Regions from separate parts of the Priestia sp. TRN 1309 genome, predicted to be linked through region 2. Evidence: a T-box and tRNA genes for the amino acid it is inferred to sense, from the RefSeq annotation. Region 2 holds a T-box; the other holds one or more tRNA genes.

Region 1 (16,707 bases), on a different contig from region 2:
AAGCGATTAAAAAACATTGATATTGATAGTATTTTGGAATCAGGTTATGTTGAGCAGCTGATTGAAGATCAAACAGTCACTCCTTTTCCCACTATTTACAACACAGAAAGACCTGATGTGGTGGCGGGTAACCTTTTGGAAGGAAGAATTGCTATTTTTGTGGACGGAACTCCTTTTGTCCTTATTGCTCCAGCGTTGTTCATTCAATTTTTCCAATCGGCTGAAGATTACTACGCACGCTTTGATATTGCGACGTCCATTCGTCTTTTGCGGGTGTTTATGTTTATGATTTCACTTATCGCGCCTGCTACATATGTAGCGGTTACGACATTTCATCAAGAGATGGTACCTACAACGCTTATTGTAGCTCTTGCAGCACAGCGAGAATCGGTTCCATTTCCCGCGTTCGTGGAAGCTTTTTTTATGGAAGTCACCTTTGAAATTTTGCGTGAAGCAGGGATTCGTTTACCAAAAGCTATCGGCTCTGCTGTATCGATCGTCGGAGCCCTTGTTATTGGGCAAGCAGCAGTTCAAGCGGGGATCGTCTCACCAGCTATGGTTATTATCGTATCGATTACAGCCATTGCTAGCTTTGCCACACCGTCTTTCGATATGGCTATTTCAGCGCGTTTAATTCGTTTTTTATTCATACTGGGAGCGGCTACATTCGGCTTCTATGGCATTATCCTTATTCTTTTAATGGGGGTTGGACACCTATGCAGCTTACGTTCATTTGGTGTTCCTTACATGACCCCATTAGCACCCTTTATTCCTGCAAGCAATGAAGATACATTGCTGCGGTTACCTTGGTGGACGATGAGAAGAAGACCTAAATTAATTAGTGATAACAAAGTTCGTCAAAGCAAACATCAAAAGCCTGAGCCTCCTTCTTCAAGAGGTATGATTAACCAGGAACTTGAAAAAGGTGATCAAAATGAAACGTAAAAGTTTATTTTTACTGGTAATGACCATAATGATGGTATTGCTTACGAGCTGCTGGAGTAAAAAAGAATTAACAGACCTTGCATTTGTATCGGCAATGGGCATTGATAAAACGAAAAACGGACGGTATGAGCTTACCTTTCAAATTATTAACCCGGGAAACGTAGCTGGCTTACAAGGGGGCGGCGGTACCCAAAGTCCGCCTGTTACGATCTATTCTGCTTCTGGCGATAATTTAGTTGAAGCAAGCAGACGCGCTTCAGCTAGAATTTCCCGAAGACTTTATTATGCCCATACCAACTTAGTCGTGATCGGAGAAAAACTAGCGCGTGAAGAAGGAATTAACATTCTTATTGATTCTATTGATCGCGATCCTGAATTTCGAATTACGACTTCCCTAGTCATCGCACACCAGTCAAGTGCTGCTGATTTGGTAAAAGCACTAACGCCTGTCGATAAAATTCCAGCAAACAAAATTATGAAAACGCTGGAGTTCACTCAAAGAAAATGGGGAGAAAATCTAAAGGTTTCCTTTCAAGAAGTGATGAGGTCTCTCGAATCTCCCGGAGGAGAAGCACTAGTCTCGGGTTTTCGTTTAGTTGGAAATCCTCAACAAGCAGAAAAATTAGATAACCTCCAGCAAAGCGCACCAGAAGCTACCCTTCGTGCTTCTGGCATTGCTGTTTTTAAAAATGGAAAGTTAATCGACTGGTTGTACAATAGTCCAGCCAGAGGCAGCGTTTGGATTCTTGATAAAATACAAGGAACGGATATTAATATAGATTGGAAAGGAAAAAAAGAAGCGCTTGCCTATCAAACAGTTCGTCAAAAAACGAATGTATCTGTAAAAATGAAAAAAGGAAAACCTTACGTGTCCGTTCACACTCGCGTAGAAGGCGATCTTGGAGAAGTGGAGGTCCCTGTTGATACCCGTCAACCTGCCGTAATCAAAAAAATGGAAAAAGCTGCAGGTAAAGAAATAAAAAAAGAATTACAAACAGCTATTAAACAAGCTCAGACAGACAAAGTTGACATCTTTGGGTTTGGAGAAGCACTGGAACGTACGCGGCCCAATCAGTGGGAAAAATTCAAATCAGAATGGGATGACGTTTATTTTCCAAAATTAGATGTAGACGTTACAGTAGAAGCTTACATTCGCCGAACGGGTCTGCGCAATAAATCGTTTCTCTCTAGCGTAAAAGAAAAACAACAATGAAGAAAGGAGGTTCTGGCTATATGGAAAAAGCAAAAATCAGCGCCACTCAATTATTTATTCTCATGGTATTATTCGAACTGGGAAGCGCTTTATTAGTTCCTCTTGCAATGAGAGCGAAGCAAGATGCATGGCTAGCTATTTTAATTGGAATGCTGTGCAGCTTTTTTTTCTTCTTAGTCTATCATAAGCTCTATTCCTACTATCCGGACCTCCTCCCTACAGAATACATGCAGAAAATTTTAGGTAAGGCACTGGGAACACTTCTTGCATTCGTATATATTGTCTATTTTTTATACGATGCATCACGAGTTCTAAGAGATTTCGGAGAAATGCTTCTTACTTTTGCTTATCCGGATACGCCTTTATTTATTGCCAATGCCTTATTGATGCTGGTCATTATCTATATAACCCGAAAAGGAATTGAAGCGATAGCGAGATCAGGAGAGCTTCTGTTTATTTTTATGTATTTTCTAGCTATTGCAGGCTTCATCTTAATTATTAGCTCAGGATTAGTTGATTTTAAGAACTTGCAGCCGGTATTAAAAGAAGGAATACTTCCTGTTGCCAAAGTTGCTTTGACCGAAACGCTATATTTTCCTTTCACAGAAGCTATTGTATTTACTATGCTTCTTCCTTACTTAAGCAACCCCAAAAAAGCAAGTGTGACCATGCTATGCGCAACGGGATTAAGCGGAATTAATCTAATTATTACGATGATCATTAACATTAGCGTGCTTGGAGTTGATCTGACAACAAGATCACAGTTCCCTCTTCTTAGTACTGTCCAAACGATCCAAGTAGCTGATTTTTTAGAGCGTCTAGATGTATTTTTTATGTTCGCTATGGTGATTGGGATTTATTTCAAAGTTAGCATCTTGTTTTATGCTTCTATAATAGGTACAGCTACTTTATTTAAAATTAAATCTCCTTCCCGTCTAGCGTATCCTTTAGGTATCATTGTGCTGTTTTTGTCGATTACAATCGCTAGTAATTTTCAAGAACACCTTTATGAAGGATTGCACGTAGCGAGATTTCTTTTGCATATGCCGCTATTTTCTATCGTACCCCTACTGCTTCTGATTATCGCCTTTTTAAAAAATAGGAAGAAGCAGCACAGATAGTATATCTCTACTAAATAGAAAAAATGGCGTTAAAATTATCGAGGTGATGTGCGTGTATATATGGTTTTATGATCATTTTGTTAATACCATCTTATTTCCGCTTACTTGTATCATGCTAGTGTGCCTGTCATTAGGACTGTATGCATACTTTAAATTAAAAAAAATGAAAAATTGATACTAGACGGCTATTTTTCTCATTCAAAATAAGAAAGATACAACAAGATAGAAAGCAACTGTTATTCCCGCTGCAATTAAAGCTGGCTTTAATTTATACTTGGCATATTCAATAACAGATAAATCTAATATTTTGGCGATGGTATTCGTATCGTCGCTTAAAGGTGAAGAAAACGCTCCAAAGGAACCGCTCGCAAACACCGCACCGATAATTAACGGCAAAGAAAGATCTGCAGAACTTGCAAGCGATACGCCAAGCGGCATTAAAATCCCCCACGTTCCCCAAGCAGATCCGATAAAGTAAGAAATAGCGGCTCCAAAGATAAACATGAACGGAGTGACAAACATTTGAGGAATCCACTTAGAATGTGCCGTCACGAAATTTGAAAAACCTAAGTCTTCTGTCACAGCGGATAATCCCCATACTACCGATAACAACAAAATAACGGACATCAAGTCATTGCCTCCTGTGATAAAACCATTAAGCAAATTCTGTAATGTAAAGCGCTGAAACAAGAAAAAAATGAGCGTAATTAACGTAGTCATAATTAAAGCTACTACCATCGCTTCTAACACGTCTGCTTTAATAAATGCTTCAAAAAAGGTGTGACTCTTACGATGTCCACTCCACCATGTTAAAAGTAAGGTAAGTGAAATCACAACAAGTAAAGGTACTAACAAATTCCAAGGCTTAGAAGGCAAATCCTTCGATACGCAAGGATGACAATCATGCCAATCTTTTTCGTCTTCTTCCTCGAGCTTCATAGGAGCCGTAGACGTTGAATGATGAAAAAAGCTGAAATAAATCCCTACTAAAATAATCACAATCGAAAAGAAATTATAAGGAATGCTTTGAATAAACAAAGAATAAGCGTCTTGTTTTATGCCTTGATGATCAATTGCCATTTGAATGATTGAGACCATATATCCTACAAATGCCGTTGCCACGGGAATTAAGACGATAACAGGAGTAGCAGTTGTTTCAATAACAAACCCTAGCTCTGCTGTCGTCATTTTCACTTTTTTCAGCAGCGCTCTCATAATGGGCGCGATCGTCACAAAACGAAAGGTGGGAGCACTGAATGTTCCAATGGTTGAAACATAGGTTAAAATAAGAGCTTTTTTTCTTGTATCAATTCTTTCTGCAGCTGTTTCCACAAAACCTTTAACTCCTCCAGCCATCTTAATCATTCCGATAAGCCCTGAAAACGCGTATAAAAAGACAACGATTTCTATATTACTTTTATTTCTAAGAGCTTGTACAACGTAGTGAAGTAACTTTTCAACACCTCCGACAATCGAATGATCAATCAAATAAGCGCCTACTAATAAGCCTAAAAACAACCCTGGCAGCACTTGTTTGGTGAAAATAGCTATTGGAATAACAATTAAAAACGGTATAATTGAAAACCAACTAGATTCCATAGGACTCTCCCCTATCTTAAAAACCATATTAGACGTCTTCACGTATCGTTCATTAGCTTTTAATGTAACCCCAATAATATGTGTATATTCACGAAAACAATACGTATAAGCAGCACTGATTGAATAAACTATTTCTAATTAAAAACAGCATAGTAAAAATCTTTATTTCTACAACAAAAAAAGCAGTTTGCACATGCAAACTGCTTTTGAAAAGAAGCGGAAGACGAGGTTCGAACTCGCGACCCCCACCTTGGCAAGGTGGTGTTCTACCACTGAACTACTTCCGCGCAATATATAAAAGTAAAGATGCGGGTGAAGGGACTTGAACCCCCACGTCATAAGACACTAGATCCTAAGTCTAGCGCGTCTGCCAATTCCGCCACACCCGCGGGTGAATTGAAAAATAACTCCAAAATGGCAGGGGCAGTAGGAATCGAACCCACACTGACGGTTTTGGAGACCGTAGTTCTACCTTTAAACTATGCCCCTAGAAATGATTTCTTCAAAAGAACCTCGTTTATTGACGACGCTATATTATAATAAAACATATATGGAATTTCGTCAATAGGTCTTTTTATGAATCATGACTAGTACTGGCGACTTCAAAAAAAACTGTGAGGCATATCACAGCTTTTCACACTTTCCACCGCCAGTTGCAGCACCTTTTATCCTCTACCATTTATTTTTATAAGCTTTCTGCAAAAGCACTTTTTTAGGAAAAGTGCAGAACTATACAAAATGTCTCCAAAATCGCGTGAAGACTGAAAGAATATGGAGGAGTGCAGATTTTACAGGAGGCACGTTTTTTTGAGAATCCGTATTAAAATCCACAGGTTCCCCCTCATTTCCCACAAGCGTACTGTGAGAAATTTTAGTTTCAATAGCCCCTGTTAGCTCGGCTGCAAATTCTTCACTATCTATCATAACCATAGATTCAGTATTTAAAAATACAGAACGTGAATCTAAGTTAAAAGAACCAACTGCGCTCAAACGCTGGTCGTAAACAACGGATTTCCCGTGAATGGAATAAGGCTGTTGATATTCATAAAGCTTTGAAGCCGCTTTTATAACGCGATTTTTCACTCCTAAGTATGCAGAAAAAGCCATAGCATTCGGAGTGGACGTAATAGAATTCGTTAAAATAATTCTTTGCACTTTAGATTTTACTGACTTATCTATATACTGTTCCATCTCTTTTGTTGGTACAATATAAGGACTTTGAACGACAATGGATTTTTCAGCTTGCTCGGAAAGCTTAATAAACGTTTTCCATATAAAAGGGCTTTTATTCATTCTTTGAATAGGATTTGTAATAAAAGAAATCTTTCTTGTAGGCATCGTCGATTCTCTCCATACAATATAAGGATGGACAAAGGGTTCGTTTGCTTTTTTGGCCTCTTCGTATTGATCTATTAACAATTTCTTTCCTGAAAGGCCACGAAATTGTTTAGTTTTCTTGAGCTTTGGAAAAGCTTTGCGCGTATACGGGTGGTTCCATAATTTCTCTACATACTTCTCCATTGAGAGAATGACACTATTACTTTCTTGCTTTGTATTATAAATCAGCACATCACGGTCATAGACAAAATTTTTATCCGGTTGACTGGCCAAGTATTTATCTCCAATATTTCGTCCTCCACTAATACCTAATTGGCCATCGACTACTATTATTTTATCGTGAAGACGGTTATGCCATGTCCAAGGTTTAAGAATAGTAAAGGGCTCATAGTACTTTAATTCAATATTATTGTGGAAAGCTAGAGCATAAAGAACATTTTTTCTCTTGCCTTTTAACCCATGAGAGATCCCGTCTAACAGCACTCGAATACGTATACCTCGGTCCGCAGCTTCGAATAAAGCACCCATAAGTAAATCCGACGAACGACCTTTGCCGATGGAAAAGTACGCAATATCGATTGTATGCCTCGCTTCTTGAATCATCTGCATCCGAACAAGCCCTGAAAAATAACCGTTTTCCAAAAGCATAACACGGTCTGTGGATTCTTTCTTTCCGTAAAAATTCTCAGTATTCATTACTTTTAAGTCTTTTCCCTTGTGCAAAGGGACATAAAACAGTGCCACTGCAGTTACGAATACATATATGAAGTACAATACGACAATCATTATTAGTATATTTATTAGCATGTTTCCTGTCACAATCCCTTTCCATTCTTATCGTTCTGTTTTTATTAGGATTCTTACTTTTTTAACTTCTATACCTTTTAAAATAAGAATGGAACGATGGATTATTTGTTACACTACTGTTGATTTCCGTGCAAGCCTTCGCTTCCGCTCCTGCAGGGTCTCACCTATTCTGTTTTCCCTATAGGAGCCTTCGCCTTGCCCTCCAAACAACTGCTAGAAGCTATTATATACACGAAACCTACATTCACTCTGCCAATAAAAAAAAGCAGAAGTTCATTATCTTCTGCTTTTGCAATTTATACCCTATTATGAACCTGCTCTAAGTCTAAGTAAAACAGCGGCTCTTTTATTGATTAAGGTCGTTTTCCATATCTTTTATGTCTTGCTGAAACTCAGTTAAACGCTGACGCTGTGTTTCAGAAGCATTTTCAAGCGCATTCTCGATTTGCTGAGAGGCTTCGTTCACTTCACCTATCGCTTGCTTCGCTTCATGTCCATAGGATGCATCATTTTTAGCTTCATTTGCCTGTTCATATGCATCTACTGCTTCTTTATGCCCCTGCTGTGCTGCTTGAAATGATTGTTGTTTATCTTTGTTATATGGGAATTTTTTCATCATAGTGCTCCTTTCCATTTGTTCACTCTATAGTGTGGCATTTTTCCACTTATTCATACGACGTTTCAATAGGTTGAAGCTGCGTAAATATTCCGCATAACAAATTTCTTTATTATTTAAGAGCATCCAATGATATCTTTTATCCCTTGAAATACTTTCTATATTTTACATAAATGTATAATCACTTTCTTTAGCGGACATCATACGAATAGCTTATTTGAACGTCAAAATATATTGGGGTTGACTGCATGCACTTGTTTCTTTCCTTTTTGATCATTTGTGCAGGGATTATATGGATGGAAATAAAAAGATTACCTCAACACTCTCATAAAAAAGAACGGAAAATTTTTATTGTATTCATGACAATCAGTATCATAATCGCTCTTGCAAAAATCTTTCGGCTGCCTCTACCGAACCCTTCTGATTGGGTAGAAGCAATGTTTCAGCCTTTAAGTCACTTATTATTCCGTTGGATCACTTAATTCGTGTATATGGCAAAAGGATGTGCTCATTTTGCTTAATGAAATCAATATTTCGGCTGCGCAATTTCGCAAGCTAGTAACTTTATATAGCATCGGAAGCACAATTATTGTTGTGCCTGCTGCTATTACGGCTGATGCTCATCAAGACGCCTGGATTGCAGCACTTTTCGGTGTAGCATCAGGAATTGGCTTAGTTTTGCTTTTTACCTCACTTGGAAAAATGTTTCCAACGCTTACGCTGATGGAAATGAACGAAAAAATTTTAGGTAAACTGTTTGGAAAGATTGTTTCTGCTGTTTTTGTGTTATCCAATTTGTTTATCAGCAGTCAAGTTCTTTACTATGTAGGGAATTTTCTCACTACACAAATTCTTCCCTACACGCCGCTTACAGCCATCCACATTGCATTTATGGGTGTGGTTATCGTAGGAGTACGCCTAGGAATAGAAGTTATTGCACGAAGTGCCGAGATTTTATTCCCTTGGTTTGTCGGATTATTCGGACTTCTGATTTTGTCTATGATTCCGCAAATTAAAATAGAGCATATTCAGCCTGTGCTTGAAATACATCCAAAAGCTTTTATTCGGGCTGTTTTAACGTTTTTAAGCATGAGTTCTTTGACTTATACGATTTTGCTTATGATTTTTCCTTCTCATACACCAGACACAAAAAAGTCCACTCAATCTTTTTATATAGGGAATATAGCCGGTGGACTAGTGATGGTTACGTTAATCTTACTCGGAATTTTAGTGCTTGGTCCTTATTACTCCCAAATCACCATGTTTCCAAGCTATGAATTAGGAAGAAGAATTGATGTAGGAAACTTTCTTCAAGGAATTGAAGTAGTCATTGCTATTTTGTGGTTTATTACTCTCTTTTTTAAGCTTTGCATTTACTTTTACGCTACTCTTTTGGGGTTTGCCAATGTATTTCATATAAAGGACTACAAGCTATTTTCTTTTCCAGTCGCACTCATCATGATTACACTTTCCCTTATTGTGTATCCAAGCGTTTCTTATCAAAAAGATTGGGATACAAAAACGTGGATTCCCTACAGCTTACTTGTAGGCATCTTATATCCGCTTTTCCTTTTAATTGCAGGATTTATTCAAAACAAAAAGCAGCATTCTTCTAACAGCGACTAAAAAATCAAAAACCTTTAATAGAGAATGCACCTTCAGTATAAGTAGTTATTTTTCTGGAAAATATAACATTAATTATTCATGTATAGGAGCTAGTCTATGCTAGGGGTATTGGGGTTACTTATTGTTTGTACGCTCGTCATTTGGTTTGAAGTACCTAACTTACGGCAAAAAAAAGCGAAGAAAGAATTATGGCTATTCTACACAGTTCTTGCAATTGGAATGTCCGTAAGCATCTGTAAAGCACTGGGTTTGTATGTTCCAAATCCTTCTGATTTATCAGCTGCTATCTTTAGACCAATCAGCATATTTTTACTTCATTTATTATCTTAATACGTAAGACGAGGAAGTGAATACCGTGAAACCTGTAGTTAAAATTTCAACGATTCAATTTCGCATGCTCGTTATGCTTTATACAATTGGAAGCACAATTGTTATTGCTCCAGCGGCTATGACTGTTGATTCTAAGCAAACTGCTTGGATTCCGGCTATTCTCGGAGTAGCATGCGGATTTGTATTAGTGAAAGTATATATAGCTCTCGGACTTTTATTTAAAGATAAAAATCTGGTAGAAATCAATGATGTAGTATTTGGAAAATATCTAGGAAAAGGTGTATCTTGTTTATTTGTCCTATCTACTGTCATAACGTGCAGCCGTATTGTATACTACGTCGGAAGTTTTTTAAATACCCATATTATGATGGAAACGCCGCTGCTTGCTATTCACATTATTTTTATGCTTGTGGTTGTGTTCGGGGCAAGACTGGGGCTAGAAACAATTGCACGCTGCTGTGAAATCTTTTTCCCGTGGTTTGTTGGCCTTCTCGGAATTTTTATTTTTTCACTAACTCTTCAAATGAAACTTGAAAATCTTATGCCTTTAATGGACATTCACTTAAAGCCGCTGACTCATTCGGTTCTTATCTTTCTTAGCATTACTTATTTTACTTTTGCTCCTTTGATGATGATTTTCCCCCTTCATTTAAGAAAACCTGAAAATGGAGCTAAAGCTTTAATGAGCGGCAGCCTGCTAGGTGGATTTATTATGGTAATTGTTATTTTTTCTTGTATAATCGTTATTGGTTCTTATCATTCTTCAACTACCATGTTTCCCGTATATGAAATGGCTAAGCGAATTGAGGTGGGAAATTTTTTGCAAGGAATCGAGGTAATCATTGCCATTATATGGTTTCTTACTCTTTTCTTTAAAGTTTCTCTTTATTTTCATGCTTCCATCGCTGGACTTTGTCATATTTTTAACATCAATGAAACTCGATTTCTAACGTTACCGATGGGATTAATTGTTACGACTTTTTCCATTATTGTGTACCCAACCATTACCTATCAAAAAACATGGTTAGCCGAAACGTGGATTCCCTATAGTTTTTTGATGGGAGCTTTATATCCTTTTATTCTTCTTATCATAGGATGGATTCGTTTTAAACCAGCTAAAATAAAAATAAAAAAGATAATAAAATCTACATAAAAAAAGCAGGTAGTCACCTGCTTTTTTATGCTTGAAGCGCTTGAAGCCCTGCTTGGTTTAAGAAATGCCAAGGCTTATTAAAGTGGGGTTGAAAGAAAAAGTCCATAAAGCCAAGCTCATCGATCGTCATTTCCTGCTGTACGCATACAGACAATGTATTAATTGCTTGAGTAGCATCAATTTTAGAAATAACCTGTGCACCTACAATTCGTCTCGTTTCTTCTTCATATACTACTTTTAACGTAATATTTTCGTACGTTGGCATGAATTCTGGTCGGTTATTTTCTGATATTGTGATACTTTTCACATTCATATCAAAAAGAGAAGCCGCTGTTTCAGTTATGCCGGTAGATGCAACATTGTAATCATAAATATGCAAGCCTGATGTTCCTTGTGTTCCCATATACTTAATCGTCGGTTTAACAAGGTTTTGAGCAACTAATGTTCCCATTCTAACCGCATTTGTAGCAAGTGGAATATAGGCATGTTTCTTAATCGGATTGTAGTAAATCGCACAGCTATCTCCGGCCGCAAATATATCTTTTTTGCTTGTTTGCATATATTCATCAACCACAATTGCGCCGTTTGGAAGCATGTCTACCTGCCCTTTTACTAAGTCTGTGTTTGGACGAAAGCCAACACACAAAATAACAAGATCCGCTTCATATTCACCTGCAGTTGTCACTACTTTTTCAACAGATCCATCGCTGCCTGCAAATTTAGTAACCGCTTGGTTTAATGCTAATGTAACTCCCCGCTTTTTAAATTCCGTTTCCATCAAGCTTGTAAACTCTGGATCAAGATATTTATTTAAAATACGATCAGCACTATCAATGAACGTGACTTCTTTTCCATATACTTCAAAGGCTTCTACTAATTCTGCACCAATATAACCCGCACCAATTACGGCGATTTTTTTTGCTTGTTTTGCTTTTTCGATAATGTGATTAGCATGCTGATAGTTTTTACAAAGCACAACATTATTTAAATCGATGCCTTCAAGGTTTGGAATAATTGGCCATGATCCAGTTGTCATCACTAATTTATCAAATGTATCTTCAAATTCTTCGTTTGTTTCTAAGTTTCGCACCGCTATTTTTTTGTCTTCTGTATCAATATTCGTCACTTCATGTTTCATTTTCATATTTACACCCATCTCTTGCAATTCAGACGGTGAAGAGTAAAATAAACCATTTGCATCTTTTACGACCCCGCCTACATAGAGCGCAATTCCACAAGACAAAAATGAAACATTATCATTTCGCTCATAAACTGTAATTTTAGCTTCTGGATAAAGTTCTGCCATATTTTTCACTGCTGCTGTTCCTGCATGTGTACACCCTACTACTGCAATTTTCATAGATGATATCCCCCTTAGGATTATAGAAAATATAATTTGTGAAGTTTTTCACATATATTGTGAAATGTTTCACATATCTTTTACAATTCTTATTATACAAACATGTTTGTTCTTTTTCAAGAGATATGTGAAAAAAATCACATACTTTTTTAAAAAAATATGTTACAGAGTTCTTTAAATAGCATTGAAGCTTGATATGATGCACTTTTTTTGTTTATGCGCTGCTGATGAACAATTTCATCAGCTTGTTTTTTTACGTAGAAACTCACTATCCAATGCACTCTCTAACAAAAAAAATAAACCGGATAAAATAATCATCGCTAAAATAGATACACGGATTCCGCTTATAAGCAAGTCTGCTATATAAACCGATAGAAAAGTAAAAAATATGTCCACAAAAGCTGCAGATGCTACAAATAGTGCTCTGTTCATCCTAGCATTCTTCATTAAAAAAATAAGCGCCTTTGAAAAAAGCTCTGTGATAGAGCCAAACACAAAAATAAAAAATAGAAATAAACATATGGCCCAGTAAGAGTCATACTCCACTCCCATCACTCTAAGGAAGCCTATAAAACCAAAAAAGTAGCTTCCCATTAAGATAGCTAAAATGATTAGTACAATCGCTCCTGCTATAAAGAACGCAATTAAAAGATCCATTCCCTTGCTTTTTCTTTTCATTGTTCCATGCCACCTTACTTATGATTCAATCCGTATTATACCAAAAAGAGGACGAGACATAACGAAACGAATCCATTCTAAAAACAAACAACTAGTACACATGAGCGGAGTCACTTTGGACACCGCCGTTGACTTCCGTGAAAGTCTTCCCCTTGTCCTCCAATCAACTGCTAGAAAGACCTACACACGAAACCTACATTTACCACAACAAAAAAAACGAACCACGAATCAAACATCTTGATCAATGGTTCGTTTTTCACTTTGTCTAAAATCTTTTTGTCCTAGTCTCTTTTCTACTTTACTTATCTTTTTTATCTTGAAGAGCTTGTTTTAAAGCATCTCCCAAGCTTGAACCAAATGCTCCGTCATCGTTGTATTTGTTAAGAAGCTTTCGTTCTTCTCGTTTTGAAATCTTTTTCTTTTTGTCCTCGGCTTTTTCCACTACTTGACATGAACGGCATTGGAAATACGTACCCGCTTTTCCTGAATGAATTTCCATTCGTTTATGACACTGCGGACAGCGTCGGTTCGATAGTTTAGGGTCTTTTGCGCGTCTATAGCTGCACTCAAGGCTTGAACAAACGAGCACTCTTCCTTGCTTTGTTTTCTTTTCTTTTAAGAACGAGCCGCATTCCGGACATTTAGAGCCCGTTAAATTATGAGGTTTGTACGTTTGATTACTTGTTTTTACTTGCTTGACAAGCTTTTCTGTTTGTTCGCGAATATTCGTTAAAAACTCTTTTGCATTTCCTTTTCCTTTAGCAATTGCTTCTAAGTCACGTTCCCATTTAGCCGTAAGCTCAGGAGACTTTAACTCGTCTGCTACTAAGTCAATCAGCTGCTTTCCTTTTTTTGTTGCGTGCAGACGGTTATTTTGGCGATCAATGGATTCGTTTTGCAGAAGTTTTTCAATAATATCTGCGCGTGTTGCCGGCGTACCTAAGTTGTGTTTTTCCATTTGTCCAAGAAGATCGGCTTCTGTATAGCGCTGCGGCGGCTCTGTAAATGCACTTTTCATCGTTACATTTTGAATGAGCAGCTTGCTGCCTTCTTTCATATCAGGCAGCTTCACCGTTGCTTCTGAGTCTCCACCAGAAACTTTTTTGAAGCCTGCATTCACAACTTGCTTTCCGCTCGCTACCAACAGTTCCCCGTTTACTTCAAGCTCTGCTTTAACCACTTCATACTCATATGCAGGATAAAACAATGAAATAAATCGCTTTGCAATTAAGTCATACAGCTTTCGTTCATCAGCTGATAAGTCCTGTAAAAACACAGGCTGATCCGTTACGATAATCGCATGGTGATCACTTACTTTTTCATTATTAACCACTCGCTTTGGCAGCTGTGCATTTTTTAAAATTGGACGAACTTCTTCTTTATATACAGCAGAGATGCTTTCCAAGCGCTCTTTCATAGTGGAAACCATATCTGTTGTTAAATAACGAGAATCTGTACGTGGATACGTGACTAACTTATGCTGTTCATATAACTTTTGAAGTACATTCAATGTCTTCTTAGCAGAGAAGTTAAAGCGTTTGTTAGCGTCGCGCTGCAGTTCATTTAAGTCATAAGGAAGCGGCTGCGCTTCTTTATGCATTTTACGCTTGATTGTTTTCACAACTGCTTCACCTGATAATTTTGAGTGCAGCTCTTTTGCACGTTTTTCATCAAAAATGCGCTTTTCATTGCCCTTTTGCCAAGCTGCTTCAAACGACGAAAACTGAGCTGTAAGCGTCCAATATTCACTAGGTTTGAATGTGTTAATTACTTGTTCACGCTCAATTATCATCGCAAGCGTCGGTGTTTGTACACGTCCTGCTGATAATGGTTCTTCGTATTTAGTCGTTAACGCTCTCGTTACGTTTAAACCGATAAGCCAATCGGCTTCTGAACGGCAAACTGCTGAATCATACAAACGATTAAACTCTTTTCCTGGTTTTAGCTGTTTAAACCCGTCACGAATCGCTTTGTCCGTTTGAGACGAAATCCAAAGACGTTTAAACGGCTTGTTCCAGCGTACCTTTTCCATAATCCAGCGTGCTACAAGCTCTCCTTCACGCCCTGCATCAGTCGCAATAATTAACTCGCCAATATCCTTTCTTTTTGCTAGATCGGATACTGTACGAAACTGAGAGCTCACTTTACGAATTACTTTTAGTTTCATTTTCTCAGGCATAATTGGCAGATCTTCTAATCGCCATGTTTTATATTGGTTATCATAATCCTCTGGTGTTTGTAATTCAACTAAATGGCCGAGTGCCCATGTTACGACATACTTTGGCCCTTCAATATACCCTTTTTTTGTTTGTGTGCTGCCAAGCACGCGCGCAAGATCACGTGCTACACTTGGCTTTTCTGCTAATACAAGTGATTTCATTTTATGTATACCTCCAATTCACTTGTTCCATTATACATGATTGTATACTTTTTGTACGACTTCAAGATTAAGTTTACATAATCATATTATAATAAATAAAGCTGAAGAATTTCTCTTCAGCTTCTAGCTACTTCTTTTTATAAAATAGTCGCGAGATAATTAAACCGATAGCTCCTAAAACGATAAATAACAAGGCTCGTATAGCCATTGGGATAAAAGGTAAATCATATAAAACGAGTTTAAAAAGTGTTAAGAACAAAATGCCCACGCCGACATATGTTGCTGTTTTAAAATTTCGAAGTGATCCTATTACGAATGCAGCAATGGACAAGCATAGCCAAACGGCCGTCATAATAAGCGTTTGTGTATTAGCGGAAAGATCAGTGGTTCCAGCGACCGTCACTTCCGTTGCAAAAATTAAAGAAAGAATAGAAAAAACAATACTTCCTCCAATTTTGAATGTATCGTGCTCATCTTTTTCTGTTTTTTGAATACTGATCCATACAAATACTAGAATAGAAGCTAACACAACAACCCAATTTAATGTCGGAAGAGACAGCACTTGTTCGATTGGTGTAACTAAGATATACGTGGCACTCAGTATATAAATCGTATAAGAAAACAGTTGATGAAGTAGATTTTTATACGTCATGGCGATATAGTAAACAGCAAGTCCTTGAATCACATATAAAATGACTCCTTCTCTTAAATCGACGAGCTGATGAATAAAAAACGCTACTGCAACAATTAAATAGGTAATAAAAAATTCAAATTTCTCTTTAGAACTTCTTACTGTGTAAACACCTAATGCGTAAATAATAACTAGCGCAAGCAGCACCATGGTGGTCGTGCCATCGTCAAAAACGGCAAGCAGCCAGCCGTACGTAACTGCTAAACTCGATAGAAGGGTAAACGCATATACTTGGAGTACGGATTGTGATAGAAAAAAGCTAGAAATTAAGCATAAATGCTGAATCAGAATCGCCATACCTAATAACGCTTTTACACCATTATCACCAACAAACGAGTAATAAATGAGTAGCGTAAGATTTAATAGTACCGCGGAAAGAACATATAAAATTGAATATTTTTGTTTGATTGCCACATATAAAAAGGCAATATACAGAAGCGTTTCATAGCCAATGAAAACCAGAGCATTAGGCGAATTACTTTCAATAAGAAAAGGAACTAGTACGCCTCCAACCGCGCTAATAATCCCTAATGCCTGTGAACGATAAAAGACTGTCGCGATCATCCCTAAGATAATCCAGCTCGTATTTAGTATAAAAGCAAGCGTTGGTCCTGCTAAATGATATAGGCTATGCATCGCAAACGTCGTTAACATGAGAATAGGAATAGCTCCTCCTACAAGTACTTGCCCGAGCACCAGCCTACCCTTTTTGATTTGGAAATGACCTGTTACAGCAAAACCTATTGAAACAACGAAACCGAGAACAACTTTTGCTTTTTCATTCATTAATCCATAGTCAGAGGCTGCTTTAAATCCCCATAGCACGCCAATAATAAATACGAAAATAAAA
Region 2 (16,707 bases):
ATTTTCTTTTGAATACTGAAAAACAGCACTTTTATATGTTTCTATTAAACAAATACAGAGGGTTTCCGTTGGAGTAACAATAATGATATCCCCTTCTACCGGAGCTTTATTAATCAGGAAAACTGGCTTGTACATCACGAGATACGTATCAGGAAAGCGCTGAATAAAATAACGGAGAGCTTCATCATGGTAATATTTACGATCTGCTTGCGAGAACTCAAATAAAGTGGATGTAGCCCATTTCATTTGAAGATCAAATACATTTTCTAAAAACAATATTTTCAAATCTTCCGCTGTTTGTGGAAGAGTTGTAAACCTCAATAGCTCTTGATTTTCCACGCTATCGCTAGAGAACGCTTCTTCCACTTCAAGCGTTTCTTTTTTCCTTGTAAACCGCTCTTTTGCTTTTTGCAAAAATGAACGTTGAGCTTTTGTTTCTTCTTTTACAGGAGGGCCATGTAATAGCCCTTGTTCAAACAATTGCTTTGCTTTCTTCCAATTATGTTTTTTTAAATGATTAAACTGAGACGTGTAGTGATAAACGTCTTTTTCATAACGGGAAATATAATCTTGCACCTTAAGTAGCTGCGCCACGTTTACATCAATCCCCTAATTAAAATTCCTCTAACACTTGGTTCACCGATTGTTTCTCTATTATCATCGGCGTTTTCTTTCCTTTAATAAGAGTGATCTTTAAATAACCTCTCTCCATGCTTGTATGTTCATATGCTACTGTGACTGCAATGAAAAAGATAGTATTTTTTTATATTTAGGTTTGCTAGCAGGATGAACTTCAAGAAGGGCAAATGAACTTACTTGAAACTGTTCTTCAACCGACGTTTGCTTTAACTGCTCTTCCGAAAGCCCGGCTTCCCCTCCCCACTTCTTTGCAATCGTAATATGAGGACGATAAGGACGTTTTTCGTATAAGCCGCTTAGGTCTCCCCATACAGCTTGTATATCCCTTTGTAGATTCACAAGCTTATCATTTGGCTTAAGGCTTACATAAAGCACTCTAGGCTTGTTATACGCACCGAACACATCGTACTGAACGGTCTGCAGTGAAAAACTTGAATGACGGGAGGCTACTTCTTTTAAGCGGTTAATCAGCTTTTCCTTTTTGTTATCTACAAATCCTAAGAATTGTAGTGTTATATGATAATCGTCAGGGTATGTCCATTGTTTAAAAGGAAAAGGTGTTAATTCTTTTGCCCAATTTTCTGCCTGATATGCAATGGAGACTGGCACGTTGATTCCAATAAAATAGTGTTGATCACTTTTCATCAAATCCCTCCTTTTCTTTTCATTATCTTTCCCCAATTTGTCATGTTCAAAAAGAGCTAGATTTATTTTAAAGGTTTTCTGGATCAAATAGAGAGGTTTTTCTGAAAATTTGTCATGTGCTTAAAAAATAAGAAATTGTGTTATCATAGAAATAATACAGAGAATTTTTATAAGAAAAGGATGAGAAAAATGAAAGTTGTTAACAATATGGCTGATTTGATTGGCGAGACACCTCTTGTTAAATTGAATCGTCTTCAACCAGCAGATGGAGCATCCGTTTACTTAAAACTAGAATTTTTTAATCCGAGCCGTAGTGTAAAAGACCGTGCTGCTTTTAATATGATCGTGGAAGCTGAAAAAGCAGGCTTGCTCAATGAAAATTCCACCATTATTGAACCAACGAGCGGAAATACAGGTATTGGCTTAGCTATGAATGCAGCAGCAAGAGGGTATCGTTCTATTTTAGTCATGCCCGATACGATGACTCAAGAACGAATTAACTTGTTAAAAGCATATGGTGCTGAAGTTGTTCTAACACCTGGCGATGAAAAAATGCCTGGCGCAATCCGTAAGGCAGAAGAGCTTACAAAAGAAATTCCAAATGCATTTATGCCCATGCAGTTTGAAAATAATGCAAACCCTGACGCACATCGAAAAACGACTGCTAAGGAAATTATTGAGGCAATGAACGATTTAGGAAAAGACCTATCTGCTTTTGTTGCTACTGCTGGAACAGGCGGAACGATCACGGGCACAGGTGAAGTCCTAAGAGAAAACTACCCAAATATGACCGTTCATGTTGTGGAACCAGCTGGGTCTCCTGTATTATCTGGAGGAAGACCTGGAAAGCACAAGCTTGTAGGAACAAGCCCTGGATTTATTCCTGATACGCTTAACATAGAGGTTTACGACGAAATTTTAAAAATTAAAGATGAACAAGCCTACGATATTACGCGACGCCTAGCTTCTGAAGAAGGGATTTTAGTCGGTCCTTCATCTGGCGCTGCGTGCTATGCTGCTATCGAGGTAGCCAAAAAATTATCTCCTGATCAAGTGGTCGTATGTATTGCTTGCGATACAGGTGAACGTTATTTATCAAGCGACCTATTCTCATATGAATAATAAAGAGGCTGGAACAAAAGGATTTTAGCCCAAATGAAAAACGAACCATTGATCAACATGTTTGATTCATGGTTCGTTTTTTTGTGATGGTGAATGTAGGTTCATCGGTTTCGTTACTTCTAGCAGTTGATTGGAGGGCAAGGCGAAGACTCCTGCGGGAAAAGCAGAACAGGTGAGACCCCGCAGGAGCCCAGGCGACGAGGAGACTCAGCGGCCGCCCGCGGAAAGCGAAGCCTTGCATGGAAATCAACTGCGGTGTCACAAACAGTCCAGCTCATGTATCCTAGTTATTCACCTTTAAATTGGATTCGTTTCGTTATGTCTCAACCTCTTTTTATTTAGCCAATTCGTAAATAGCCTGTGCATAAATAGCTGTTGCACGAAGCAAATCCTCAATTACCATGTACTCGTCTTTTTCGTGCGCTACTTCTTCACGGCCTGGGAAAAGAGGTCCAAATGCCACACCCGCTTCTAATGCTCTGGCATATGTTCCTCCTCCAATTGAAATAAGCGTAGGTTCTTCATTTGTTTGTTCTTGGTAAACCTTTTGAAGCGTTTGAATAAGCTCATGTTTTTGATCGACGTGATGTGGTTTAGAATCTGTAAAATGTTTGATAGTCATTTGATAAGATTCACTTTTTTCTTTAATCGTATCAATAATATCGTCAATATGAGCTGATACAGGATAGCGAATATTTAAGCCAAAGTGCCCCGCTTCTTCTTGATTGTAAGACATGATTCCCACATTTATCGTTAAATCACCCGTGACCTCATCTTTGCGATTTAAGCCCATTTTTTCTCCTAGTGCATCTTGGATTAAATACGCATTTGCATAACCTACAAACTGATTAGCTTGTTCATCAAGTTCTAATGTGTGTAAAAAGCGAAGAAGTGTAAGCCCAGCATTTTTCCCTTTATCAGGCACGCTTCCATGTGCTGAAACTCCTTCTAGAGTAAGTGTATACGCACCGCTCTTTTCAGTTATTGAACCTTTTAAAGACTGATCTTTTAAAAATTGATCATATTTATTTTTAATATCCGTTTCACTATGGAATTCAAGAACAGCTGTTGCAAGATCAGGAACCATATTGTAGCGTCGCCCAGAGACAAATGATGTAAGCTGGACGCTTCCCTTTGTTCCTTCAATGGGCTGCTGGCGAATTTCTACATCTGTAATGCCTTTTTCAGCATAAATGATAGGAAAATCTGCATCCGGCGCAAATCCCATCGTTGGCATCTCTTCATGATTGAAGTAGTGGTCCACACATCTCCAGTCACTTTCTTCATCCGTTCCAATAATCATTCGAACCCGCTTAGATAGAGGAAGCCCTAAATCTTTCACAATTTTCATCGCATAATAAGCAGCCATCGTCGGGCCCTTATCGTCGATTGCTCCTCTAGCAAAAATTTTCCCGTCTTTTATTTCACCGCCGTATGGATCAACCGACCACCCGTCTCCTTCAGGAACGACGTCTACGTGACACAAAATGCCAAGAAGGTCTTTTCCTTCTCCCGCTTCAATATGACCTGCATATCCGTCTACGTTCTTGACGGAAAACCCGTCATTTTTTCCTTTGTTTAAAAGAAAGTGAAGCGCTTGAGCAACTCCAGGTCCAAATGGCTCTTCTTTTTTTTCTGTGCTTGTCAAAACACTTTTAATTTGCAAAAAACGCTGCGTCTCAGCTAGAATTTCAGCTTCTCTTTTTTGCACTTCCTCTTTCCAATTAATTGCTGTCATCTGTGTGCCTCCTTTGCCTGCTTTTACAGATTGTATCTATCATTACTATTGGTAAATTTAACTTTATCATACCTTTATATAGAAAGAAATAATTGTCTCTTTCCTTTCATATCAAAGGTTTACAGAGTCAAAATTCCGGGAAATAATTTGTAGGCACAATCGATAAAAACGGATTCTATTTGTTTATTGTTTACATATACTATAAAAAATGTGCAAATAGAGGAAGGAGATGTTACGAAAGGATTACATATTTATATCATTTTTTGTAAATATTGTGTTAATTTGCGTTTTCTCTTTTATTTTTCTGTCGATTTTGTGTACAATAAGGATAAGGACTGAAATAGTGCTTGACATCTCAGAGTTATAAAGAAGTTGTGCCTTACGAAAAACGAATAAGGAAGTGGTTTTTTGAAACCTTCAACTAATCGAATGCTAACTCGTATCAAATCGGTCTATATGTTCATTTGTAAAAATGGAACAGTTACAACGCAAGAGCTCGTAGACGAATTTGGTATTACACCAAGAACCATTCAGCGTGACTTGAATGTGTTAGCATATAATGATTTAGTTCGCAGCCCAAGTCGCGGTACATGGACGACTACGCAAAAGAAGGTCAAGATGTCATCCTAGTAAGTTTATTTCAAGGGTAGTAAGTGATTTATATATAGAGATAAAATTCTACGCAGTAGAAAGTCAAGACTTGGACGAGTGCATAGTCCCCCGCTCCATTTGCACGTCAAGCAGAGTTGGTACTCGTTTAAGTGCTTTAACGTGAAATGTTTCACTTGTCGAATAAAGTGGACAAAAAAAGGAACCATTTTAGACTTAGGTTCCTTTTTCTTTCGCCTCTTCTTAGGCATTTGATTTTTGTAATAAAGCTAGTTCTTCTTCCGTTAACTCCCTGTACTCTCCTAAATCTAACGACTCGTCTAATAGCAAAGCTCCCATAGATAAACGTTTTAAATACGTTACTTTTTTTCCTCTTGCTTCAAACATACGCTTCACTTGATGAAATTTCCCTTCAACGATCGTTAATTCAATTTCTGATTCCACACCGCTTGTTAGTACCTTTAACTCTGCTGATTTTGTTACGTATCCATCATCAAGAGTGACACCCTGTCTAAATGCTTCAGCATCTTCTTCAGTCACCGGCGCATTAATTTTTGCAAAATACGTTTTAGGAACGTGCTTTTTAGGAGATAGCAGCTGATGTGCAAGCTGACCGTCATTTGTCAGCAGCAAGAGCCCTTCTGTATCTTTGTCTAAACGCCCTACCGGAAATGGGTCGTACACAGCATCGTCAATTTCCAATAAGTCCAAAACTGTTTCATGAAGAGAATCTTCCGTCGCTGATATGACACCTTGCGGCTTATGCAGCATAAAGTAAACAAATTCTCGGTAAGAAACGGCTTCGCCATGCACAGTTATTTCTTGTTCATCTGGATTAACATGTACCTTAGCATCTTTAACCGCTGTACCGTCTACCTTAACAGCTCCAGTCTTTAAAAGACCTTTAACTTCTTTTCGGCTTCCGTACCCAATGGTAGAAAGCAATTTATCCAAACGCATGTAATATCCTCCTTTTTTTGAAAAGAAGATGACTCTAACGAGTCATCTTCTTATGCACTGCGCTGTTTATTTCGGCGCAGTATCTTTCGTTCAATTGCACCTGTTACCCTCGCTCCCATTACTTTTTCAAGCAGGCTTGAACGATAGGTAATAATAAAGTAAATAAGGCCGCCTACTGCTGCTCCTATAATCGTAATAACCGTGGCAGAGAATCGTCCTGGGGTTGTAAACAGACCAATTACTACTGAAACAATTTTTACGCTGATTCCCATAATCGCAACAAAAATGAGAATGAGCACAGAGCGTTTTATAAACTCACTGTAGTTATATTTTGCGTGTTTTTGAATAAGCGCAAACATATAAACAAGAGATACGATATAGCCTAGTGCTGTCGCTAAAACTGAACCGATCTCGTGGAACATAAGAATAAATGGCACGTTCACGACAATTTTCACAATCAATCCAAATAATAGACTTAAAACAGCATATTTTTGTTTGTTGATCCCTTGTAAAATAGCTCCATTAACCGTGAAAAACGAGAACAATAAAGCTACGGGTGCATAATAAAGCAAGACATTTCCACCCGCATCCGATGCATCTGTTCCAAAGAAAAACGTATATGCTGGACCAGCTAAAGCCATTAACCCTACAGATGCTGGCAGCACAAGAAACATAATCGTTTGATATGTTTGATCAATTTGCTTTTGCAATACATTATAATCTTTATTCACAAATGAACGTGTAATCGTTGGTACAAGAGTCAAACCGAATGCAGTAGCTAATGAAACAGGAATCATCACAAGCTTTGGAACATAAGACTGAACAATTCCGTTCATGGACTCCGCTATTTCTTTTTGTCCAGCCGCTACCATCGCACGGTTAAATGTGAATTGATCCACATACTGATAAAGCGGAATAGCTAAGCTGACAAATACATAGGGCAATGAATACGTAAGCAGCTCTTTAAAAATGGATACGGTAGAAATACGCGTAGGGGTTACCGTCTGCTCGTTCACCATTTTATCGAGATGAGGCTTTCGTTTTTTCCAGTACCAAATTAATACGGCAAGTCCAGCAAGAGCTCCTACAAAAGCACCCATTGTAGCAAATCCAACGGCTAGCGCAAGACTCCCATGTACAACTTTGATGACGATATAAGTGGATGCTAATAAAAAGACAACCCGCACAAGTTGTTCAACTACTTGTGAAACAGCTGTGGGTCCCATAGACTGGTGACCTTGGAAAAATCCTCGCATTAAACTCATCATCGGTACTACAATTAACGCAACACTAACCATTCGCATAACCATTACTACATCTTCTAAGGAGTTATTTAAATCAGAGCCTCCAAGTGTAATTCTAGACATAACAGGCGCTAACGAATATAAAAGTAAAAATGCAAGTATTCCTGTGACAAGCATTAATTTCATGCCGGCCCGATACATTCTTCTACTCGTATAATAATCACCGAGTGCATTATATTTTGATACAAATTTCGATACGGCCATTGGCATACCGGCTGTAGCAATACTTAAATAAATAGCATATTGGTTATATCCATAACCAAACAGTGCTCCCCCTACGGTTCCAACAAGGATCGCAAATGGAAATAAATAAATCATTCCCAGAATTCGGGATACATAAGTGCCAAGCGTTAGCACAAAGGTCCCTCTTAACAATTTTGAATCAGACATACGTTTGCCTCCGATACTTAATGTTACATACTGATAATAATGATAGAATTGAAAAGAAGCAAGTGAGAGTATACACTAAGAAAGGTCTTATACTCACTCACACTCGTCAACAAGCTAAAAAACAAAGACTATAGCCCATTTTATCCAATGTTGAGAGATTTGTCAGTGAACAAACTAAAATTTTTTAAGAATAGACAGGTTGGTGAAAGTATGATATATGATGTAGTCGTAATCGGAGGAGGACCTTCTGGTTTGATGGCATCGATTGCAGCTGGTGAGTCAGGTGCAAACGTATTATTAATTGATAAAGGCAATAAACTCGGACGAAAGCTTGCCATTTCTGGAGGGGGCCGCTGTAATGTAACAAACCGCCTTCCGATTGATGAACTTATTAAACACATTCCAGGAAACGGACGCTTTTTATACAGTGCGTTTTCTGTTTTTAATAACGAAGATATCATCTCCTATTTTGAAGGCCTTGGAATTAAATTAAAAGAAGAAGATCACGGGCGTATGTTTCCGGTTAGCAATAAAGCACAATCTGTTGTTGATGCATTAATTAGTGAACTTCACCGTCTTCGTGTAACAATTCGCACAAACACAGCCGTTAAACGCGTAAACTATGAAAACAACACCGTGAAAGAAGTTGTACTTCAAGACGGAGAAGCAGTCCAAACGAAAAGCGTTGTGATTGCAGTAGGCGGAAAATCAGTGCCTCATACGGGTTCGACAGGAGACGGTTATCAATGGGCAAAAGATGCAGGTCATAAAATTACTGAACTTTACCCAACAGAAGTTCCTATTACATCTAGCGAACACTTTATTAAAACAAAAACGCTTCAAGGTCTATCGCTTCGCAACGTAGGACTAAGCGTACTTAATAAAAAAGGCAAACCTGTCATAACTCATCAGATGGATATGATTTTCACTCACTTTGGCATCTCTGGCCCTGCCGCTCTTCGCTGCAGCCAATATGTTGTTAAAGAGTTAAAGAAACAAAAAAGCAACACTGTTCAAATGTCTCTTGATTTATTTCCTAGCCAAAACGAAGAAGAGATTTTTCAACAATTAGTCAAAACAACAAAAGAAGAGCCGAAAAAAGTGATTAAAAATGTTTTAAAAGGTTTTGTATCTGAACGCTATCTATTATTTTTACTCGAGCAAGCAGACATTGATAGCCAAGCGCTAGCGGGACAGCTTCAGCATGAAAAACTGAGAGAATTCTCGAGAATGTGCAAACGATTTGAATTTGCTGTAAACGGCACACTTTCTTTAGAGAAAGCATTCGTCACAGGAGGCGGAGTATCCGTTAAAGAAATTCACCCAAAAGAAATGTCTTCTAAATTTATGCAAGGCCTTTACTTCTGCGGGGAAATTCTTGATATCCACGGATATACTGGAGGATACAATATTACTTCTGCCCTTGTAACAGGCCGTTTGGCTGGCAGTAATGCAGGAGAATTTGCAACAAGCCTAGCATAATATGCTAGGCTTTATACATAACCATGGCTGAAAAACAGTACACCTGCTCATCACGATCAACATCCACTGTGACTTGGTACTTAATATCCACGACGTCTTCATCTTCTAATTTGCGTAAAAATCGGTTCACCGCAAACTCTAAATCTTTTTCATGCTCTTTATCAAACATTTTCACCTGTATCATAGCTTCTACCACCTTGTCCTATCAAATTTGTTTCAATCAGAATGGACTGCTTCTCTCAATGATGGCTTTCGTACTGATTTTCAACTTCTTCCTACCTCTATTTTTATGAAGACTTTTATAGATTTAGTCATCATTTGTTTTGCTACTATCATTTTAGTCGAATGGTAGAAGTTTCATTCCAAAAGAAAAAAGCGCCTGTCAAAGGCGCTTTTTCTTATTTATTAACCGTTTTTCCTTCCCACTCTAACATACCGCCAACCATATTTGTTACTTTATAACCTTGTTCTTGAAGGTAGTAACATACGTTTTCACTGCGGCGTCCAGAACGGCAAATGAAAATATATTCTTTTTCTTTATCGAAATAATCCACATTAGTTGGAATATCATTCATACGAATGTGTTTAGCAGTTGGAATCATTCCTTCTGCTACTTCCTCATCTTCGCGAACATCAACTAAATGAAGCTCTTCTCCATTTTCAACGCGTTTTTGAAGCTCTTCAGGCGTAATCACTTTTACTTCTTCCATCTTCGTCATTCCTCTCTATTCTTTCATTCAGCTTGCTATCGCTATTGTAGCAAATTCAAATACCTTTATGCCACTAAATAAGAAAAGCTTAAGCAGCAGCCTACCTAAGCTTTTCCAATCGTAGTTAAAGGTTTAACTAAGGGCCTGATGTCAACCCCGAAAGGGGGACATCAGACGCTTAGGTCTAGAACAGCCCCCCTGACTGCTCTTTAGTCAGGGGGGCTGTTCTACATCAATACTTAATTAGCTACGATGTTTACTAATTTACCAGGCACAGCAATCACTTTGCGTACTGTCTTACCTTCAATGAACTCTTGAACATCTTCATTAGCCATTGCAATATCTTGAAGCTCTTCACGAGATGCCTCAGCAGGTACGTTTAATTTTGCACGTACTTTACCGTTAATTTGAACGACAATTTCCACTTCATCATCTACAAGTTTCGCTTCATCAAACGCAGGCCAAGCTTCATATGAAATCGTATCTTCGTGGCCTAGTTTGCTCCATAATTCCTCAGTTGTATGAGGACAAATTGGTGCTAATAGCTTCACAAATCCTTCTACGTATTGCTTTGGCAGCACATCAACTTTGTATGCGTCGTTGATGAATACCATAAGTTGAGAGATACCTGTATTAAAACGAAGACCTTCGTAATCTTCCGTTACTTTTTTCACCGTTTGGTGATATACGCGTTCAAGTGTAGTATCATTGCTTTCTTGAACCTTGCTGCTTAATTCACCATTATCCTCGATAAGTAAACGCCATACACGATCTAAGAAACGGCGTGCACCATCAAGCCCTTTTGTTGACCAAGCAATGGATGCATCTAACGGTCCCATAAACATTTCGTAAAGGCGAAGCGTATCTGCACCGTGGCTTTCTACGATTTCGTCTGGGTTTACAACGTTACCTTTTGACTTACTCATTTTTTCATTGTTTTCTCCAAGAATCATACCTTGGTTAAACAGTTTTTGGAACGGCTCTTTTGTTGGAACTACGCCGATATCATATAAAAATTTATGCCAGAAACGAGCATACAATAGATGAAGAACAGCGTGTTCAGCTCCACCGATATAAATATCAACCGGCAACCATTCTTTTAATTTGTCTGCATCTGCTAATGCTTCGCTGTTCGTTGGATCAATGTAGCGTAAGTAATACCAGCAGCTGCCTGCCCATTGAGGCATTGTATTTGTTTCGCGGCGCCCTTTTTTGCCCGTTTCCGGATCTACAACGTTCACCCAGTCATCAATGTTTGCTAATGGAGATTCACCTGTACCTGACGGCTTGATTTCAGTTGTTTTTGGTAAAACAAGCGGAAGCTGATCTTCAGGAACTGCAGTTGTTGTGCCATCTTCCCAGTGAATAACAGGAATCGGTTCACCCCAGTAGCGCTGACGGCTGAATAACCAGTCACGCAGACGGTATGTTACTTGTTTTTCACCTTTTTCATTTGCTTGAAGCCACTGAATCATATTTGAAATTGCTTCTTCTTTGTCTAGACCATTTAAGAAGTCTGAATTAACGTGCTCGCCGTCGCCTGTATAAGCTTCTTTTGAAACGTCTCCACCAGCTACTACTTCTTTAATCGGCAGTTCAAATTTAACAGCAAACTCATAATCACGCTCATCATGAGCAGGAACAGCCATAATTGCACCTGTACCATAGCTCATTAGAACATAGTCAGCAATCCAAATTGGCATTCTCTCACCGTTTACAGGGTTAATTGCATAAGCACCTGTGAATACGCCCGTTTTGTCTTTAGCTAAGTCTGTACGCTCTAAATCGCTTTTGCTTTTAATTTGATCTAAATACGCTTCTACCGCTTCTTTTTGTTCGGCTGTCGTAATTTTATCCACAAACGGATGTTCAGGTGCTAAAACGGCATACGTTGCCCCAAACAGCGTATCAGGACGCGTTGTGAACACAGTAAATGTTTCGTCATATCCATCAATTGTGAAGTGAACGTGAGCTCCTTCAGAGCGGCCAATCCAGTTTCGCTGCATTTCTTTAATACTTTCTGGCCAATCAAGATCATCTAAATCTTCTAGTAAACGATCTGCATAAGCTGTGATTTTAAGCATCCACTGCTTCATTGGACGACGCTCAACCGGATGCCCACCGCGCTCACTTTTGCCATCTATAACTTCTTCGTTTGCAAGTACTGTTCCCAACGCAGGACACCAGTTAACAGCTACTTCATCCACATAAGCTAAGCCTTTTTTATATAACTGTAAGAAAATCCACTGCGTCCATTTGTAGTAGTTAGGATCAGTTGTATTAATTTCACGCTCCCAATCGTAAGAGAAACCTAACGATTTGATTTGACGACGGAAATTATTAATGTTAAGTTCAGTGAACTCAGCCGGATCGTTTCCTGTATCTAATGCATACTGCTCAGCAGGTAGTCCGAATGCATCCCATCCCATTGGATGAAGTACATTGTATCCTTGCATACGCTTCATACGAGATAAAATGTCCGTTGCTGTATAACCTTCTGGATGCCCAACGTGTAAACCCGCCCCAGATGGATAAGGGAACATATCTAATGCGTAAAACTTACGCTTTCCTTCATCTTCTGTTGTTCTAAATGTTTTATTTTCTTCCCAAACTTTTTGCCATTTTTGTTCGATCTTTTCATGATTAAAAGCCATACATAATCCTCCTTGTACGCTCCAGCTGTATTTAATTAAACTAAAAAACCCCTCATCCCTCAAACAAAGGGACGAGAGGTTGAATAAACTTCCCGCGGTACCACCCAAATTAGCACAATTATGTACTCACTCATTTTCCTTAACGCGGATAGACGGTAAATGTTACTTTACTTCACATTTACAACTCCAAGGTGAGTTCATGAACGCCCGTTTGCTGACTCGCACCACCCGTCAGCTCTCTTAGCTCGCTTCGTTCACTACTATTCCTTATCATAGTTTTTACATCATACTACCTTGTATTGTAAATAATATGTTCGCAAACTGCAAGTTGTTCAACGGATTTTGTAAAAGTTTCTACACTGCCTCACTGCTTTGTTGCTAAATCCCCTCTTTCATTCTTATATATGAACAACTTCTCCCAAAAACATACATACAACGCCAAACAAAGAGATTTAGACATAATTAAGTTAATCCTATCTAAAGCTGAATAAATAGGATATCTGGACTCCTTGCTACAAAACTGTTCATTTCCGTGCAAGGCTTCATCTTGCGCTCCAATCAACAGCTTAAAGCAACTAAACACATAAAAGCCGAGTTCACCATAATAATGAAAAGATCCGAACGATTTATCGTTCGGATCTTCCTTCAGCTAAAATACTTTTGTCCCCGCCTCTACTTTCTTTAACAGCTATTATTAAATACCAAATCCAAAAGAAAACAGGATAATCGCAAGTACGAGACCAACAAGCGGAACAATTACCGTCATCGCTGCAACTGATCCATACGCATCTTTATGAGTTTCTCCACAAATAGAATTAATTGTGGTGACGACATAACCATTATGAGGCAAGGAATCTAATACGCCAGAAGATATAGCTACTACACGATGGAGAGCTTCTGGATTTACACCAGCATCTAGATAGTGAGGGGCTAAAATTGGCAAAGCAATCGCCTGACCTCCTGAAGCCGAACCTGTCATCCCCGCGATAACACTCACCGCAATAGCTCCCCCTATCAACGGACTGCCTGGAATATGCGTCATGGCATCTACAGCCACTCCAAACGCGGGAACAGCCTTAGCAACCCCTCCAAAACCTACGACAGCAGCTGTATTCCCAATTGCAATTAACGCTCCAAGCGTCCCTTCTGATGCTGCATTCCAAAATCCTTTAAAGTGTTTTCGGTTCACAATGTATGTGACAATGATACCGCTTAAAAGTGCGACAATCAACGCAGATTGCTGAAGCGGCTTATGAAGTGCAAAAGAAATAATGAGCACGACCACAAGCGGAAGCAAACTTAATAACGGATTAGGAAGAGACTGATTTTCCGTTACTGCTGGATCTTTCTCGCGTGATATAAAACGCTCTCCATTTTTAACTGCTTTTGAAATCAAGCGCTTTAACCACCAGTAGCCGAATACAGCCATCACTACCGCTACAACTAAACTAACTTCCCATCCTGCATACGGACTAGTCTTTAAATATTCAATTGGAATCCAGTTTTGGATTTCAGGCGATCCAGCCGAGGTCATCGTAAACGTAACGGAACCGAATGCTAAAGCAGCAGGGATAAACCGCCTCGGCAAATCAGCTTGTTTGAATAAGCTTAAAGCCATTGGATAGACAGAGAATGCTACTACAAACAGACTGACTCCTCCATATGTTAAGACCGCACAGGCAAGTACAATCGCCAACACTGCTCTTTTCATTCCTAGTTTACTGACAATCCAGCGAGAAACACTATCAGCGGCCCCGCTGTCTTCCATCACTTTTCCAAAAACGGCGCCCAATAGAAACATTAAATACCAAGAAGCAATAAATCCTGTGAAACCAGACATATAATTCCCAACAAAATTTGCTTCTCCTTCTTTCACCAGCTGTGGAAATAAAGGCATTCCGCTTGTTAACGCAACAACTAAAGCACTAAGCGGACCTGCTATAAATAAATTCATGCCTCTCATCGTTAATACAATGAGCAGCAATAATCCTCCAATTAATCCAATCATACTAAGCATATTCTAGCCCCCCAAGAAGTTATATAATTAGAAAACGCTTACATTTTTACAGGTATATACTCCTTTCTTTGCTTGTCACGACCCTTACTATATTATTAAAGGAATACTGAAGACATTCCTACGTTTATTGAACAGTCAAAAATAAAACCACCTCTATTTATTTAGAGATGGTTAGTGAACGCTGACGTTTTTCTTTTAATTTATAATCGTATATCCATGTTGTACACATGCTAAATAACAATAGTGCAATTAATAAATAGCACAGGGTAGACATATTAAACGCATCGAAAATAATGCCTCCAAAGAGAGGGCCAATCATTTTACCTGCAGTAGCCATACTGTTGACTACGCCTTGATAAAACCCTTCTTTTCCTGATGGAGCTAACTGACTTGCGACAGCTGGAATTGCTGGCCAAACAAACATTTCTCCAACTGTTAACACAATCATTGCTGTTAAGAACTGCGAAAATGTTGTGGCATTCACCACGATGATGAAAGAAGCCACAAAAATAACCGTTCCAATTAGAACCTGTACTTTTAATGTCTTTGCTACTTTTTGAATGATAGGCACAATCAAAGGCTGACCGACTACAATTAAAATGCCGTTAATCGTCCAAAGCAAACTGTAGCTAGAAAGAGGTATATTCAACTCACGCGTATGCGTAGCAATCGTTGTTTGCCACTGAACATACGCGACCCAGCATAATACGTATCCTGTACATAAAATAAGAAGGGCCGTCAGTTTCGTTTTGTGCTGAATACTACCGGCTTCATTAAGGACATTCGTTTGCCCAACTGTAACCGAAATATGACGGTATGAAAAAATAGCAATAAGAAGAAAAATAACGTATAAAATTGTATTAGCTAAGAAAATATACGTAAATGAATAGGATGCTACAACGCCCCCTACCGCTGCGCCAATAGCCACTCCTGCATTTTGAGCAACGTACATCGCATTAAATGCTTTTCTTCCGCCTTGTGGCCAGACTGAGCCTGCCATTGCATACATAGATGGAAACACAATACCAGATCCAAATCCTACAATAACCAAGAGAACAACGTATGTAGGCCAACCATGGAAAAACACCAGTCCCACTAATGCAACAAGGGTAATAATAATTCCTGATAAAATGGATTTATATCCTCCAATTTTGTCAAAAAGCGTTCCCCCTAGTAAATTACCCACTACGCTTGCAGCAGAGTTCAGCATAAGAACCACTCCTGCAACGGATAACGACTTTCCTAAATGTTCATTTATATAAATTGTATTGAGAGGCCATAAAAACGAAGCTCCCGTTACGTTTACAAGCATACCAATAATCAAAAACCAAAGTGACTTGGGCATTGATCTCCCCCCTATCTATTCGAATGCCAACGTACATTCTAGTCTTTTCTTAAAGGGTTCGCAATGCTTTTACATATAGACAATTTATTTGAAATTCGCTGACTATTTAAAAAGGTGATTTCACATGACAATATCATGCAAAATCACCTTTTTACCGCTTATTTTTGCTTCGAACGAACCGGCTGGGCACGCTTGCTGTTCCGTGCTTTTAATTCTTTTACAGGATCAAAATCTTTTCCTAGCTCAATATCATTGCTGTTGATCCCGTTTTTTGTTTTTTGTTCCGGGTTATTTTGATTTGAACGAGTTGCCATAAAATCCTCTCCTTAATGCTGAGTTGTAATCAATTTACTTTGCAGCTGCTGAACTTGCAGGCGCATGCGATATAGCTGCTCTCTTTGCTGTGCATTTGCACTGTGAGAAAACTCTTCAATTTCTTTATAAGCATTTTCTAATTTTTCCTGTGCTTTTGTATATTCAGTGTCATTGTAATGTTCTTGTTTCATGCCTTCCTGTAACTGACCTTGTCCAAAGCGAATAGCATCTTCACACTGCTGCATAAGTTGATCCACTGCTTGACGAGTTGTCATTGTCTATTCCTCCTATTCGTTCATTTCTGTCTTATTTTGCGCAACTTTACTCTCCTTTACGACAAGAAGAACCTGTTAAATATAAGCATCCTTAAATTTGTTTGGCACTTTTTCACGTTTTTGATACAATTTGTTGATGTATATTGCATGTAAAAAGGAGGTTGCTGATTTGAATCAGACAAACCCATTTCCGTATAAATCTGAAAACAAACGTTATCATACCTGGAATTACCACTTACGTAACCACTTTGGCCATAAGGTATTTAAAGTAGCCTTAGATGGAGGATTTGATTGTCCAAACAGAGACGGCACGGTAGCTCACGGCGGCTGTACGTTTTGCAGCGCTGCCGGTTCAGGAGATTTCGCTGGAAACAGAGCGGATGATCTTGTGACACAATTTAACGAAATCCGTGAAAAAATGCATCATAAATGGAAAGACGGAAAATACGTTGCTTACTTTCAAGCATTCACTAACACTCACGCTCCTGTTGAGGAGCTTCGT

Evidence for each region. The T-box of region 2 lies ahead of leuS (leucine--tRNA ligase). A T-box ahead of a tRNA ligase gene usually reads a tRNA of that ligase, here a tRNA-Leu.
Region 1: it has a tRNA-Leu gene. The T-box ahead of leuS (leucine--tRNA ligase) is inferred to sense a tRNA for this amino acid. The anticodon was not compared.

The regions. Positions count from the first base shown of each region.
Region 1 is NZ_JBOZGM010000002.1:833,747-850,453, forward strand. It holds gene ACRPLQ_RS11555 (spore germination protein) at 1-945, shown strand, start outside; gene ACRPLQ_RS11560 (Ger(x)C family spore germination protein) at 935-2,158, shown strand; gene ACRPLQ_RS11565 (GerAB/ArcD/ProY family transporter) at 2,179-3,279, shown strand; gene ACRPLQ_RS11570 (Na+/H+ antiporter NhaC family protein) at 3,478-4,878, opposite strand; tRNA gene ACRPLQ_RS11575 (tRNA-Gly) at 5,094-5,165, opposite strand; tRNA gene ACRPLQ_RS11580 (tRNA-Leu) at 5,186-5,267, opposite strand; tRNA gene ACRPLQ_RS11585 (tRNA-Trp) at 5,294-5,367, opposite strand; gene ACRPLQ_RS11590 (phospholipase D-like domain-containing protein) at 5,608-7,002, opposite strand; gene ACRPLQ_RS11595 (hypothetical protein) at 7,370-7,639, opposite strand; gene ACRPLQ_RS11600 (GerAB/ArcD/ProY family transporter) at 8,144-9,265, shown strand; gene ACRPLQ_RS11605 (hypothetical protein) at 9,362-9,595, shown strand; gene ACRPLQ_RS11610 (endospore germination permease) at 9,621-10,748, shown strand; gene ACRPLQ_RS11615 (FAD-dependent oxidoreductase) at 10,774-12,108, opposite strand; gene ACRPLQ_RS11620 (YrvL family regulatory protein) at 12,349-12,786, opposite strand; gene ACRPLQ_RS11625 (DNA topoisomerase III) at 13,085-15,166, opposite strand; gene ACRPLQ_RS11630 (DUF2339 domain-containing protein) at 15,294-16,707, opposite strand, start outside.
Region 2 is NZ_JBOZGM010000009.1:45,786-62,492, reverse strand. It holds gene ACRPLQ_RS24675 (hypothetical protein) at 1-594, opposite strand, end outside; gene thpR (RNA 2',3'-cyclic phosphodiesterase) at 730-1,284, opposite strand; gene cysK (cysteine synthase A) at 1,474-2,406, shown strand; gene ACRPLQ_RS24660 (hypothetical protein) at 2,533-2,748, shown strand; gene pepV (dipeptidase PepV) at 2,741-4,144, opposite strand; gene ACRPLQ_RS24650 (DeoR family transcriptional regulator) at 4,553-4,774, shown strand; gene ACRPLQ_RS24645 (pseudouridine synthase) at 4,997-5,713, opposite strand; gene ACRPLQ_RS24640 (putative polysaccharide biosynthesis protein) at 5,764-7,407, opposite strand; gene ACRPLQ_RS24635 (NAD(P)/FAD-dependent oxidoreductase) at 7,618-8,889, shown strand; gene ACRPLQ_RS24630 (sporulation protein Cse60) at 8,894-9,073, opposite strand; gene ACRPLQ_RS24625 (rhodanese-like domain-containing protein) at 9,288-9,599, opposite strand; gene leuS (leucine--tRNA ligase) at 9,839-12,253, opposite strand; T-box leader at 12,318-12,536, opposite strand; gene ACRPLQ_RS24615 (GntP family permease) at 12,948-14,270, opposite strand; gene ACRPLQ_RS24610 (MDR family MFS transporter) at 14,428-15,615, opposite strand; gene ACRPLQ_RS24605 (hypothetical protein) at 15,774-15,929, opposite strand; gene ACRPLQ_RS24600 (YtzC family protein) at 15,942-16,205, opposite strand; gene ACRPLQ_RS24595 (TIGR01212 family radical SAM protein) at 16,375-16,707, shown strand, end outside.